DNA from 4 places in the Sedimentibacter sp. MB31-C6 genome. Region 1 is predicted to be linked to each of the others. Evidence: riboswitches for the same ligand, from Rfam matches in the RefSeq annotation. Region 1 holds a riboswitch; each other region holds the start of a gene.
What was found. Region 1 has a riboswitch for cobalamin ahead of cbiD (cobalt-precorrin-5B (C(1))-methyltransferase CbiD). Riboswitches for the same ligand answer to the same signal wherever they lie in the genome.

Region 1 (3,817 bases):
TATCCACCTGCAATTAATTCATTTGATAATTCTTCTGTTAATCCAGAACTTAAAAATAAAACCATAGTTGACTTATGTGCTGCAAATGAACGTATGCTTTCTCTTTCAGGAACAGGAGTTCTTCCCTCCATTCGTGTGATAATCACTGATTGGCTCACATTAGGCAATGTATATTCCGCATTCAATGATGCTGCTGCTCCACAAAATGAACTTACACCAGGAACCACATCATACTGAATATTCAGTGACTTTAAAATATCTATTTGCTCTCTTATGGCACCGTAAATACTTGAATCGCCAGTATGAAGTCTAACTGTATTTTTATTTTCTTTCTCAGCCTTCTTTATAACATCTACAACTTCCTCCAAAGTCATATGAGCGCTATTGTGAATTTCCGCTTCTTCTTTTGCATAGTTTAAATGCTCTTTATTGACCAATGAACCGGCATATATTATTACATCTGCGTCACATAAAAGTTTATGTCCCCTCATTGTGATTAAATCTGTTGCACCAGGTCCTGCACCTACAAAATGTACCATTTTAGTCTCCTTACATTAATTTAAGATTCCATGATTATTTGAATAAATAATTAATTTAGTTATAATTCTATTATCCACTCTTTTGTTAATATAAAAGAGTGCTCTTTCACTTATTTTTTGTATTACCTTTTTTAATAAATCCTCCCTTATTAATATTTCCAAAACCTGTTCTGTAGTTACGCTGGATAATATTTCTTCAATAACATGGCTTCCTGCGCCATACAACCCAGCATAGCAAGCGAACATTTCCATTCTGAAATCCCCGGTATGAGAATGGGTATTCATCATGCCTCCGGCCACCTTAATCATCTTGCCTATATGACCCACTACTAATATTTCCTTGTAATTAAGCTCCAGGGCAAAATCCAGAACTTCTCCTAGATAATTGCTATACTTAAGACTGTTTTCCCCGCGTATCCCAAGAGTGCTGTCAATAAAACTTTCTGCATAATTGCCAGGAAAAGCCAATAGTGTATTAAAGCCTCTTTCCTTTATTACCTGCATTTCAACCTTCAAGCTGTCAATTAAAGCTTTCTCGCTCATAGGCTCAACTATTCCTGTCGTTCCAATTATTGATATTCCGCCCACTATGCCCAAATGAGGATTGAAAGTTTTTTTGGCGACCTCTTCACCTTCAGGAGCAGATATAATAATATTAACTCCTCCCCTATAGCCATATTCATTACAAATCCGATGAACATTTTCAGTTATCATTTTTCTTGGCACTGAATTTATTGCAGGTCCACCAACAGGGCAATCTAAACCATTTTGAGTTACACGTCCTACGCCTTTACCTCCATCTATGCGTATTTCACCAGAGTCATCCAGTTCAACATCTGCATATATTAAAATCCCGTCTGTTGAGTCTGGATCATCTCCACTATCTTTCTGAACACAACATCTTACCCCATGTGTATTAAAAGACGGATCCTTAATATCAATTATAAGAATTTCACCTCTTGGCAGCCTCACTGAAACATTCGCCACAGTCTTTCCGGTAAATATCATCAGAGCACCTGCTGTTGCGGCAGCAGCCGCGCAGGTACCGGTAGTAAAGCCGCATTTTAACCTCTTGCCATTTTTAAGTACAAATTTATCCATATTAACCTCAAAAATATTACTATTAAAAATACATATACGCAGTCTCATTCATCAAATTATTTGCATAAAAAAACTTCCGTAATTTACGGAAGTTTAAACAATACTGATATATATCACAATTAAATATTTTAGATAATCCTCCCGAAAATCTACAAACAAGCATATCCTGGCAGGTCTCCTGACTTTCGGATCATCTAACACTCACCTTCCCATGCAAAGCACAGTGGTATGGAGCATTATCACCTTTCACAGTAGCGGGGGCTGTAACAGCTTTTACTGTTTTCCCTATTAAAACAAATGTTACCAAAATATCAATATTCAATTGCCTTAATTATATATTAGAACTTTTGTACTGTCAATAAATTTAAAATTATTTCAGCAATGACTCAAATTTAAATTTATTTCAGCTATGACGAATAAACTTTTACAAATACCATCCAGAATTGTATTTGTAGCTTTCAAGGCCTATCCGCATATAACAAGGAGAATATGTTAAGATAATTTTTTTGTCCCAACACTCCTTTTTGTCTCTATTGATGTTTAATATTTTACCCTGTAAACACTTTACATACAAAAACTAAAAAGGCACTAACATGTTGCAGTTAGTGCCCTTCCTCAAATGGTTAATTACATATTACTTACTTTATCGTGGTCATGTGCTTCTTTATATTTAAGGCGTGTAGCTTTACCTCCCCTAATATGCCTTTCTGATTTGTTTTTAAGTAAAACTTTTTTAACTTCACTTGCAGCAGGAGGGTTCAATTTTGGAAGACGTTCCGTAACATCCTTATGCACTGTACTTTTACTAACGCCGAATTTTTTAGCTGTTTGCCTTACAGTGGATTGAGTACTTATAATATAATCCGCGATCTCCATGGCTCTCCGTTCTATGTAATCTTTCATGTTTAACCCCCTTTGGCATTATCACCGTCTTATTTACATTTTTATGCGTTTATCTGTCCTATTAGAACTTAATTTCTTATTCTCCTGTAATATAATCGAGGGGATTTACATTTTCACCTTCAACTATTAACTCGAAATGAAGATGAGGTCCTTCAGCAGATTCAATACTAACAACTTTTCCTATATTACCTATAATTTGTCCCTTGTCAACAACATCTCCAACTTTAACTTTTGCTGAAGATAAGTTGTTATATAATGTTTTTACATTACTACCATGATCGATAATAATTTCTGTTCCCACAATCTCAGACGTAGTAACTGATTCTACAGTTCCTGCAAATGCAGACTCAATCATTAAAGTATCTTCTGGTTTAATGTCTATTCCTTTATGTACTCTCCATTCACCAATAGCCTCATAATAAACTAAATCATCTACTGTATATTCCATTATTATTTCACCTGCTAATGGCGCTTTGATACTTTTTAAATCTAATTTAGATTCTTCTTCTTCGTCTTCCTCTTCATTGTCATTTTCCTTTTCATAATCTTCCATTATTTCCCGAACATAATCTTCATATGGGTCAACATTGGCGCCAATATCGCCTTCATCAACTTCATTTTCTGCTAAATTGCCTCCTTCGTTTGGATTTGTAGTATACCTCCAAATTAAAGCTGTAGATAATAGCAGGACACATAAAGCTATTATAAAAAAGCTTGTATCCTTATTTTTTAGTCTAATAAAGAAATTTTTCATTCTTTCTTTTGCATTTCTAAATCTATTCTTTTTCATTTGCAACCTCCTGTTTTTACTTCTTTATTATCTTTTGATAGTGTGTCCCATATTTTAAATTTAATACAGGTTGTTCTAAAAAATTTTTTCAATCATAAAATATTAATACAACTTATGACAAAGGGGATAGATTTTATGTTGAACCGCATTATTTTTGCTTTAGTTATTTTTGCTATGTTATTAATAATTCCAAATGTTTCTTTGACTCTACTAGAACAAAAATTTAGTATTACAGCTGAATTAGACAACCCTTCGGAAGCTAATGATGAAGTTATTAAAGAAAATTTAGAAAGTTCAGAAATTGATGAGCCAAATTTAATTAAAGTTTTTAATACAAAAACTAGCGAAGTAATGGTTATAGATTTTGAAGAATATTTAAAAGGTGTAGTTGCCTCTGAAATGCCTGCAGAATTTAATCTTGAAGCACTTAAAGCCCAAGCTGTTACAGCTAGAACTTATTTGTTATACAGGCTTTTAAAATATC
Region 2 (3,817 bases), 590 kb from region 1:
GATTTTTTATAGCATTACCAACATGATCCACATATATTTTATGAATTGACTCATATTCGCCTAATCCTTTAAGTACGCAGTCAACTTCAAATCCTTCTGATTGAAATATTGTTTTCCAAGAATCCTCTTCATCTCCAGCCATATCGTTATTAGCGTGGTCTCCTGCGACAATCATAAGAGGCTCAATAATAACCTTTGTATAACCAGCTTCTTTTACATGAGCAATTACAGTGTCTACATCAGGATAGCTTTCAACAGTTCCTACAAATACGTTACTCATACCTTTGTCTTTGAATATGTAATCAAGTGCAGCATAAGTTGAATTTGCATAATGGTGGGTACCATGTCCCATAAGAACTAAAGCAGTGTCTTGTGGTACATCTGTTGCGATTTCTGTTTTATACGCTTCTACTATTGCTATGTAATCTTCCATACTTGTAATCAGAGGATCGCTGAATGCAATTGAATCAAAATTTTCAATATATGGTTTAATTTCTGTCATCATTTCTTCATATTCGAAACCATTCATTACATGTGTAGGTTGGACCACAAGTGTACCTATGTTGTCAGCAACTAAATCTTTCATAGCTTCATCTACATTATTAATATAAAGTTCGTCACGTTCCTTAAGTTTGTCTATAATAAACTGACTTGTAAACGCACGGCGTATCTCATAATCATCATATGCATCTGAAATTGCAGTTTCAATTGCGTCAATAGTTTTTTTGCGTGTATCATTATAGCTTGTTCCAAAGCTTACTACAAGAATGGCCTTTTTTTCTGGATCACCTACATTGACAGTATTTTTAGATTCTACATTTTCATTAGGAGTACATCCTCCTAGAGATAGTACCGCTAATACGGTAGTAATTAGTACGATAATTTTTTTCATTTTCCTTCTCCTCGTATATTATAATTTTTTATATTTGCCCTGAGAGCAAATTAAAAGAGCTAATTAGTATTAAACTAATTAGCTCCCATTAAACTAAGACGTTTTAAAAATAAAACATGTACAATCCCCTACATATTTTTCTTATTTAAGGCAGGTTTCCTGGCTTGCAGTTCATTCTTCGTCTTGCCTTCCCAAAATTTCTTTCAGTGGCTTATTTAGACGTCGTCTCTGCTTACAGTGATGGGTTCGCACTGGATTTTAACCAGTTTCCCTATTATCTTTTTAAAAAGCACCTTAAATGTTTTTAATATTCAATTGATATCAATATAGCACAAGAAATTTTTTGTGTCAACAATTATATTTTTATTGACCTATTAGGTAAACGGTGCTATAATAACTGTATTGACCTAACAGGTAAATTGCATATTAATAAAACGACTATAAGTAGGTGATACTATGTTTTCAAAGTTTTTAAATTTAGAGCTAGAAAGACGAAATGCAATTATGAATGCGGCGTTTAGGGAGTTTGCCAATAAAGGTTTTGATGATGCTTCGACGAATGTTATTGCAAAAGAATCTGGCATCTCAAAACCGTTGATGTTTCACTATGTTAACAATAAAAAAGATTTTTTTCTTTTTCTATATGATTATTGTTTGGATATTTTGAACCGTGAGTATTTTGACAAAATCGATGTGCATGAAAAGGATATTTTTGAACGTTTGAGGCAGACATGTTTACTTAAAATTCAAGTGATGCAAAAATATCCATGGATTTTTGATTTTATTAGAGTGGCTGTTTTTACGGATTCTGTTGCGGTAAAAAATGAATTAAAAGAAAGACGTAAAATGGTTGAAAACAATAGTCTTGAACGATTTTATGGTGATATAGATGTGTCGCGTTTCCGAAGTGAGTTGGACATAAACAAGGCAAAGCAGTTGATTTTTTGGGCTGTAGGTGGATATGCAAGTCAAATATTGGATCAATTTAAAAGTTTGGATATCGTGGAGTTTAACTTTGAAAAAATCCGTACTGATTTTGACGGTTATCTTAACGAGTTACGAAAAGCTTATTATAAGTAATTGGAGGGTATTATGATGAACGTAATTGAAACAACAAAACTTATTAAGTTCTATGGGAAACATAAGGCCTTACAGGGAGTCGATTTAACTGTAAAACAAGGAGAAGTGTATGGTTTTATTGGTCCCAATGGAGCAGGAAAATCAACAACAATTCGTATCCTTTTAGGAATGCTTCGCAAGAATGGTGGAGAAGCGAAACTTCTTGGGGGTGATCCTTGGGAGAATGCTGTTGCTCTTCATAAGCGGCTTGTATATGTGCCTGGAGATGTGACTTTATGGCCTAACTTAACCGGTGGTGAGGTAATAGATTTCTTAGGTAGCTTGCATAGTAAAATTAATCCCTCTCGTCGCAAGGAATTGTTAGACAGGTTCCAGCTTGACCCTAAGAAAAAATGTCGGAGTTATTCCAAAGGAAATCGCCAGAAGGTAGCGCTAATCTCTGCTTTTGCTTCCGATGCGGAGCTTTTGATTTTAGATGAGCCTACTAGCGGCCTTGATCCATTAATGGAGCAGATTTTTCAGGAATGTATCTTCGAAGTAAAGAAACAAGGAAAAACCGTTTTTCTATCCAGTCATATTCTTGCTGAGGTAGAGGCACTTTGCGATCGAGTTGGAATAATTCGACAGGGAAAAATTGTTGAATCCGGCACCCTTGAAGAACTGCGACATTTAACACGCACAACTCTAACTGTTGAGCTTGCCAAGCCTACAAACCTCAATCAATTACATGGGGTTCATGATGTATTACAAAAGGAAGAGAAGTGGCGTTTTTCAGTGGATGCAAATGCAATGGCATCTGTGATGGGTACTCTTGCACTAATGGGTATTAAGTCGCTTATGGCGGAACCTCCAACACTTGAAGAATTATTCATACGTCACTACGGAGATACGCTTGAGAGAAAGGAGACGAACTAGTATGAAAAAAAATCATTTTGCTGGTACAGGCAAGCTGTTTAAGCTTTATCTACGTCGAGATAGAATCATACTGCCTATATGGATATTGCTTGCGTTAGCAGTGATTTACGGGCAGGTATCTTTTGTGAAAACAATGCCTGATTGGCAGATGTTTATTACTGAGCTGTCCGCAAGCCCTCTTACTTCTGCTATTCTTGGGCCTGTTGTACCGTTAAGCATAGAAGGCGCTATCCTGTGGAGGGGCATGCTGCAGGCTTCCATAACAGTTATGTTCGGAGCGGCAATTACTATGATTCGTCATACTCGTACAGAAGAAACATCAGGAAGAAATGAATTACTACTTGGAAGACCAGTAGGAAGATACGCTAATCTGACGGCAGCCCTGATTCTTTCCTGTGGTGGAAGTTTGATGGCAGGCTTATTGACGGCTGTGTTCTTGAAGGGAATTGGGTTAGCAGGGAGCGGTTCATTGTTGGCCGGCTTGACTCTTGCCGCTTCCGGTTGTATCTTTGCTGGGGTTGGAGGATTATGTGCACAGATTTTTGAACACAGCGGTAGCGCAAGAGGTGTCGTGTTTGGCGCATATCTAGTAACTATGGTTGCCATGGTTATAAATAATATGGGTGGTGGCAGTACTAGCTGGGTATGGCTTGCTCCTGAATCATGGTTTCGTATCACTCTCCCATTTGGGGGAAATCATGCATGGAAGTTGTTGATTTTTATTGTACTCGCTGCTCTACCTATGATACTTTCTTATATGCTGCTTGTTCGCCGTGATATGGGTGCTGGACTTATTCTGCAAAAAGAAGGTTCAGCTAATGCATCCCATCGTTTCAATTCTCCCATAGCCTTGGTCTGGCAGCAGCAAAAAGGCAGTATTCTGGTCTGGGCAATCGGTATGGCTTGGCTTGGAGGAATTATGGGTATGGG
Region 3 (3,817 bases), 420 kb from region 1:
TACCTACTAAAATTATAGTATTATTTTCCATGTTTTTATCCATGGAAGATGCAAAACTTACCGCAAGAAAAACAGTTAGTAAGCCACATAACAATCCAACTAAAGGTAGTGTAAACATTCCTAAAATAGGAATGCTAAATCCAGTAATTATTACTAAACCTGCTCCAACAGAGGCTCCTGATGATACTCCTAATGTATAGGAAGAAGCTAAAGGGTTTTTTAAAACAGACTGCATTACAGTTCCACTAACAGCTAGAGCTCCACCAACGATAAATGCTAATAATGTTCTTGGCAATCTTAAATTCCAAAGTATAGAAATTGTAACATCAGAAATATGAGAATATAGTGGTATAGAAAATAACTTGTTTAATATGATGTTAAGTATATCTTTAGGGGGTATATAAACACTTCCTATACCAATTCCAAAAATAATTACTATTGCACAGAGTAGTAATGAAATTATGATTTTTAATTTTGTATTCATGTCAATTAGTATATGTTAGGATAAATAGCTTCAGCTATCTGTTCCAATGCTTTTATGATGTTATGATTTGGATGGGAACTAGAATTTTTATCAATGAAATAAACATTATCATTTTTGACAGCATTTATATTTTCCCAACCAGGACGGGCTTTAATTTCATCTACTGCATTTTTTGTGTTATTTACATTAGTAAATATTATATCAGGATTTGATGCTACAATAACTTCATCTGAAACGGCAATCCAACCATCTTGATTGTTTAATACATTAGTTGCACCAACTAATTCAATCATTTCATTTAAAAACACACCTTTTCCAAAGCTATACAATTTTGGCTTGCCATTTATTTCAAAATATACTGTTTTTTTTATCAGTTATTTCTTTTGAAATTTCATTAATTTTAGCTTTCATTTCATCTACAAGCTCATTTCCTTTATCAGAAACTTGCATTGTTTTGGCAATAAATATTATGTCATCATAAATAGCTTCAATACTATCACTAGAAGGTATATAAACTATGGAAATTCCTAAATCCTTTATTGGTTTAAAAGGATCAGTTCCATCGCTTTTACTCATTCCTGTTGCGAAAATAATATCAGGGTTCAGTGCTGTAAGTTGCTCTGCATCAGGAGTCATAATATCAAAACTAGGGATATTGTCAGGTAAACCAGGAATATTAACAGAATAATTGTCAACAGCAATGATTTTATCACCAAAACCTAATTCAACTAAAACTTCTGTAATAGATGGAGCCATAGATATTATTGAGTTAATTTCTTCAGGTATAGTAATTTCATTTCCAGCAGGATCAATAGTTAATACTGTTTCCTTAGGTTTTTCAGATGAGCATCCTGTAATCATGGCTATTATAAGAATTATAATAGTTATTGAGATAATTTTTTTCATTTTTATTCCTCCATTATTTTAGGTCAAACATCTTCTTTAGTTGTAATACAAAGATTGCAATAAAAAAACGTCTCAATTTATTGAAACGCAAATAACCACAAATAACTTTGGATGTTAATATTCCATAGGTATAATAAAAGACTATCGCTTATATCTCTGTAAAGCATAGCATTTGCAGTATTTACGCAAATGATACTGGCAGGTTTTCCGACTTAGAGGTCATAGCAAGTTTTTAACCTTCCCGGATAATCCAGTGGTTGGCAAAGCCATAAAAACTGCTCTCTCATTACGGCAGCAGGACTGTTTAGGATTTTAACCTAATTCCCTATTATCCCATTAAAGTTATGGGCACCAATATCGAAAGATGTTTATTTGATTAGAGTATAGTACAGCTTTAAGTTATTGTCAATAGAAAAAAGCTATTGACAAAGTTATAAAATTTGATTATCATGAATTATAATATAATAGTTTGCTATGATAAAGAGGAGTAGATATAAAAACTTCTAGAGAGTGAAATCCATAGGCTGAAAGGTTTCATAAGTTAATTTATATTGAAGGTAGCTTTTGAGCATTTAATCTGAAATAGTAGTAAGATTAAACGGATTACCGTTAAATTAATTAAGAGCCAAATTGGAAATTAGGTGGTACCGCGGGTTTTCTCGTCCTTATTAGATGAGAACACTCGCTTTTATTTTGCTTATTTTAAAAAGAAAGGATTGAAAATTATGACAACAAATATACCAAGCAAGTATAATCCAAAAGAATTTGAAGATAAAATTTATAATATTTGGATAAAAGAAAACTGCTTTAAAGCAGAGGTTAATCCTGAAAAGAAACCATTTACTATTGTAATGCCTCCACCAAACATTACTGGGCAACTTCACATGGGGCATGCTTTAGATCAAACATTACAGGATGTATTAATTAGATGGAAGAGAATGGAAGGATTTGAAGCTTTGTGGTTACCAGGTTCAGATCATGCAAGTATTGCAACAGAAGTTAAAGTAGTAGAAAGACTAAAAAAAGAAGAAGGTAAAACAAAAGAAGACATAGGAAGAGAAGAATTTCTTAATAGAGCATGGAAGTGGAAAGAAGAATACGGTGGAAGAATCGTTGAACAAGTAAAAAAACTTGGAAACTCATGTGACTGGTCTAGGGAAAGATTTACAATGGATGACGGTTGTAATGAAGCAGTAAAAGAATTTTTTATTAAATTATATGATAAAAAATTAATATACAGAGGAAATAGAATAATAAATTGGTGTCCTGACTGTCATACAACATTATCTGATGCTGAGGTTGAACATGAAGACACCCCTGGTAAATACTATTATGTAAAATACCCATATGTTGATAATCCAGATGAGTATTTTGTAGTAGCAACTACAAGACCAGAAACTATATTTGGGGATGTTGCTATTGCAGCTCACCCTGATGACGAGAGATATAAAGATTTAATTGGAAGAAAGGTTATTGTTCCTTTAGTAGGCAGAGAAATACCGATAATAGCAGATGAATATCCGGATATATCAAAGGGTACAGGTGCATTAAAAATAACTCCTTCTCATGATCCTAACGACTTTGAAATAGGGCTTCGTCATAATTTAGAGCAGATTAGCTGTATGAATGAAGATGGAACTATGAATGATGTATCAGGTAAATATGACGGTATGGATCGTTTTGAATGTAGAAAAGCTTTTGTAAAAGAATTAGAGGAAAATGAATTTATTTTAAAAATTGAAGATACAGATCATAATGTAGGAACATGTTATAGATGTCACAATATAATTGAGCCTCGCATATCGGATCAATGGTTTGTAGATATGAAACCATTAGCTGAACCAGCTATAAAAGCAGGTTTAGAAAAAACTCTTGAATTTGTACCAGAGCGTTTTACTAAAATATATACACATTGGCTTGAAAATATAAGAGATTGGTGTATTTCTAGACAATTATGGTGGGGGCATAGAATACCAGCTTATTATTGTCAGGATTGTGGTGAAGTAATGGTACAAAAAGATGCTCCTGATAAATGTTCTAAATGTAATAGTTCAAATATTAAACAAGACGAAGATGTACTTGATACCTGGTTTAGCTCGGGACTTTGGCCTTTCTCAACATTAGGTTGGCCTAATGAAACAGAAGATTTAAAATATTTTTATCCAACAGATGTTTTAGTAACGGGTTACGATATAATTTTCTTTTGGGTTGTAAGAATGGTATTTTCTGCTTTAGAAATAACTGAAGAAGTACCATTTAAACATGTTTTTATTCATGGATTAGTGAGAGATGCAGAAGGAAGAAAAATGAGTAAATCTCTTGGAAATGGTGTTGATCCTCTAGAAGTTATAGAACAATACGGAGCAGATGCACTTAGATTTATGCTTATGACTGGTATTTCTCCTGGTAATGATACTCGATTTAAAA
Region 4 (3,817 bases), 1.2 Mb from region 1:
CTTTTTAACTCTATCTATTTCCTGTTTCATACCATTTGAAATAACTTCCTTTTCTTTGAGTAAATCTTCAATTAGATTTATATATGTTTTATATCCAACTATGACATCTGATTGTTCAATTGTTTCCATTGCCTTATATGTCATTGTTTCCTGGCTTCCGGGGCCTATACCCACAACGTTTATCATACTAACTCCCATCTTTTATTTATAATCTTCTTTAATCTAAAATTCCAAAATTATTTGAATAAATTATTAACTTTATTTTTAATTTATTATCAACCCTTTTATTTATATAAAATTCTGCTCTTTCCCTTATTTTGCTTAAAACTTTGTTTTCAATATTTTCCCTTATTAAAATTTCAACTACTTGTTCGGTAGTAATACATGATAAAATTTCTTTAATTACTTCCTTTCCTACTCCGTATAAAGCTGCATAACAACTTAATATCTCCATCCTAAAGTCACCATTATTAGAATGAGTGTTCATCATACCCCCAGCAACTTTAACCATTTTTCCGATATGCCCAACTATTAAAATTTCATTAAAATTTAGTTCAATTGCATAGTCTAAAACTTCACCTAAGTAATTGCTAAATTTTAAGCTGTTTTCTCCTCTAATTCCTAATGATTTATCTATAAAAGACTGAGCATAATTACCTGGAAATGCTAAAAGCTCATTGTAGCCCTTTTCTTTTATAACCCTCATTTCAACCTTTAAACTTTCAACTAATGCCTTTTCACTCATTGGTTCAACTATACCTGTTGTACCTATTATAGAAATTCCTCCTTTAATGCCTAAATGCGGATTGAATGTTTTTTTGGCAACTTCTTTTCCATCTGGTGCTGAAATTATTACGCTAATACCTCCATCATATTTATATTCACGACAAACTTGTCTTAAATTATCAATTATCATCTTTCTAGGAACAGAATTTATCGCAGCACTACCTACAGGGCAATCAAGACCTTTTTGGGTAACTCGTCCTACTCCCTCACCTCCATCTATGCTAATTTTTCCAGTTTCATCAAGTTTAATTTTAGCAAAAATTAGTATACCATCTGTTACATCAGGATCATCACCACTGTCTTTTTTTACACAGCAACTTACTCCTTGACAATCAAAAGTAGGATCTATTATTTCAATTAAAACCTTATTTTCATTAGGCAGTTGAACATAAACTTTATTTACTATTTCTCCAGAAAAAATCATACGAGCTGCTGCCACTGCCGCTGCTGTAGCACATGTTCCCGTCGTATAACCACATCTTAACTTTTTGCCATTTTTAATAATAAACTCTTTCATAATTTTCTCCAAAATAAAAAAGTCTTCCAATTTTCGGAAGACGTAATAAGCTTATAATATTCTCATATCAATAAATTTATTTTAGATAATCCTCCCGAAAATCTACAAATACTAAACTTGGCAGGTCTCCTGACTATCGGTTCATCTAATGTTCACCTTCCCATGTTTTAAAACACAGTGGTATAAAAGCATTATCACCTTTCACAGTAGCGGGGGCTGTAACAGATTCGACTGTTTTCCCTATTAAAACTTACGTTACCAAATTTATCAATATTCTATTTGTTTTGAATTATATATTAAGTTCATTTGAATGTCAACAGCCAAATTAAACTATTATAGAGATAAAGGCTTGTTTTTACCCATAATAATAATTTTTAGTTATTATAAGAGGAATTTTTCATAAGATTAAATAAGAAAATAAATTGGGGGAGCTTATGGAAAATACTATTAAGAAAATTAATATAATATTTGCAATAGCATTATTAATTGTAATAATTATTACTCTTTGTATTGATACTACAAAGTCTACAGAAACTATAGATGCATCAGAAAAAGAAATATCAAATAAAATAAAAATTCTCATTGATCCTGGTCACGGAGGAGTTGACCAAGGAGCATCTGGTAATCTAAAAAAACCTGAAGCACCAATAAATTTAGAAATATCACAAAAATTAATGAAATTTTTAGAAGCAAGCGGCTTTGAGGTTTTTATGACACGTTATGAAGATAAAGGTTTATACACAGAAAAATCTACTACTATAAGAGCCAAAAAAAATGAAGACTTAGCTAACAGAGTAAAGGCAATTAATAACTCTGAAGCTGACTTAGCAATTTCTATACATCTTAATTCTTTTACTCAAAAGCAATATTATGGAGCACATGTATTTTATCAAAAAAAATTTGATACAACTAAAGTAGCTGCCGATATTTTACAGGATAATATGATAAAAATACTTGATAACAGTAATAATAGAGTTGCTCAAATTAAAAAAGATATAAAAATAATGGATGATACTAATATTCCAACAATACTAATTGAATGTGGATTTCTTTCAAACGCTGAAGAAGAAAAAAAGTTAATTTCAGAAGAATATCAAGAAAAAATTGCATGGGCTATTTACGCAGGACTAATTCAATACTTTAATCAATTGTAATCAATCACTATATTCTAACAGATTTCACTAGCAATTGCTTCACACTGTTTCAACGAGTTATATATTGCCTCGTTATAAGTATGGAGACTTGCTTTTTTTTGTTATTTTGAGATTTTTTGTAAAAATACTCGTTATTTAACATATTTTAATTGAAATAACAAACATTTTGTAGTATAATTTATTAGATGTATTTAAATGGAGGACAGTTATGAATTTTAAGGAAATCGAATCTTTTTTAAATAGTATAAAATCTGTCATATCATGCAAAATTATTGCTGATAAAAATAACATTACTGAAATACATGTATTGTCAGATAGCAGTAGACACACTAAACAAGTAGCTAGAGATATACGTTCAACTTTATTGTCACAATTCGATATAGTTGTTGATTATAAAGTAATCAGTGTGGCACAAATTATAAAAAATTTATACATTAATTCTAATTTCAGACTTGTATATGAAGGACATACAAACGAATTTACTTCTGACAGAGTAAAAATATGTACAATTCTTTCTTGGGATGATAAAGAATATACAGGTGAATCTGATGGAATTAAATCAGAAAAAAACACACTGAATGTAGCTGCAATGTCTGCCCTTGATGCTATAAAAAATGCAATTGGATTAGATTGTTTCATTGTTGAAGATATTCAATTAGCAAAAATAGCTGGACAAGATACTATTTTAACAGCAATTACACATATAGACCATGGTACAGAAGATGTACTAATTGGTTCCTCAATGATAGTGAATAATAAAATAGATTCTGTTATAAAATCAACATTAAATGCAATAAACCGTAAAATATGTTTATATTTTAAAGAATGATTGGGCTGACAAAACTTTTAAAACTAGCGTAGCGAATCCTTCCTGTTCTCTTAGCGAACAGAGCAGAGATATCTTTAGGAGGGGTTTAAATGAAAAAGTTAATGCCTATAATCGCATCAATAGTTGCTTTAATATTAGCAAGTGGTGCAAACTATACAGCACTTTAAGAAAATATAATTATGTCAGCCCTTCATTATATATGTGAGGTATAAAAATGAATATTAAATTACAAAAAAAAAATCTTCAATTATATACATATGTTTTTATACTATCTCTTTTAGCTATTGTAGTTTTAGCATTTTTAATAAAGTCATATCAAATAACAGATATAACATTACTTATTGTATTTTCAATTCTTTCAGCTATTGCTGAAACTTTTCTAATACCTTTACCTGTATTTGGAGCAATATCCGTCAGCTTCGCATTAACATTCTCATCAATTTTATTAACCGATCCACTAACTGCAGCAATAATAACAGTTTCAGGCGTTTTCTTTAGATGTCCATATGTAGATGGTAGAGGTAGAGTTAA

Region 2: linked by a shared signal. The riboswitch ahead of U8307_RS04465 (sirohydrochlorin cobaltochelatase) and the one ahead of cbiD (cobalt-precorrin-5B (C(1))-methyltransferase CbiD) in region 1 are both predicted to bind cobalamin.
Region 3: linked by a shared signal. The riboswitch ahead of U8307_RS05245 (ABC transporter substrate-binding protein) and the one ahead of cbiD (cobalt-precorrin-5B (C(1))-methyltransferase CbiD) in region 1 are both predicted to bind cobalamin.
Region 4: linked by a shared signal. The riboswitch ahead of cbiD (cobalt-precorrin-5B (C(1))-methyltransferase CbiD) and the one ahead of cbiD (cobalt-precorrin-5B (C(1))-methyltransferase CbiD) in region 1 are both predicted to bind cobalamin.

The regions. Positions count from the first base shown of each region.
Region 1 is NZ_CP142396.1:1,497,337-1,501,153, reverse strand. Features, by position in the region: gene cobM (precorrin-4 C(11)-methyltransferase) at 1-539, opposite strand, end outside; gene cbiD (cobalt-precorrin-5B (C(1))-methyltransferase CbiD) at 555-1,640, opposite strand; cobalamin riboswitch at 1,792-1,963, opposite strand; gene spoIIID (sporulation transcriptional regulator SpoIIID) at 2,268-2,543, opposite strand; gene U8307_RS07155 (M23 family metallopeptidase) at 2,620-3,333, opposite strand; gene spoIID (stage II sporulation protein D) at 3,469-3,817, shown strand, end outside.
Region 2 is NZ_CP142396.1:911,969-915,785, reverse strand. Features, by position in the region: gene U8307_RS04465 (sirohydrochlorin cobaltochelatase) at 1-892, opposite strand, end outside; cobalamin riboswitch at 1,025-1,204, opposite strand; gene U8307_RS04460 (TetR/AcrR family transcriptional regulator) at 1,349-1,972, shown strand; gene U8307_RS04455 (ABC transporter ATP-binding protein) at 1,988-2,887, shown strand; gene U8307_RS04450 (ABC transporter permease) at 2,889-3,817, shown strand, end outside.
Region 3 is NZ_CP142396.1:1,074,973-1,078,789, reverse strand. Features, by position in the region: gene U8307_RS05250 (FecCD family ABC transporter permease) at 1-484, opposite strand, end outside; partial or broken gene U8307_RS05245 (ABC transporter substrate-binding protein) at 490-1,240, opposite strand; cobalamin riboswitch at 1,571-1,761, opposite strand; T-box leader at 1,856-2,060, shown strand; gene U8307_RS05240 (valine--tRNA ligase) at 2,116-3,817, shown strand, end outside.
Region 4 is NZ_CP142396.1:344,633-348,449, forward strand. Features, by position in the region: gene cobJ (precorrin-3B C(17)-methyltransferase) at 1-186, opposite strand, end outside; gene cbiD (cobalt-precorrin-5B (C(1))-methyltransferase CbiD) at 218-1,303, opposite strand; cobalamin riboswitch at 1,406-1,581, opposite strand; gene U8307_RS01740 (N-acetylmuramoyl-L-alanine amidase) at 1,738-2,457, shown strand; gene U8307_RS01745 (hypothetical protein) at 2,666-3,286, shown strand; gene U8307_RS01750 (HD-GYP domain-containing protein) at 3,501-3,817, shown strand, end outside.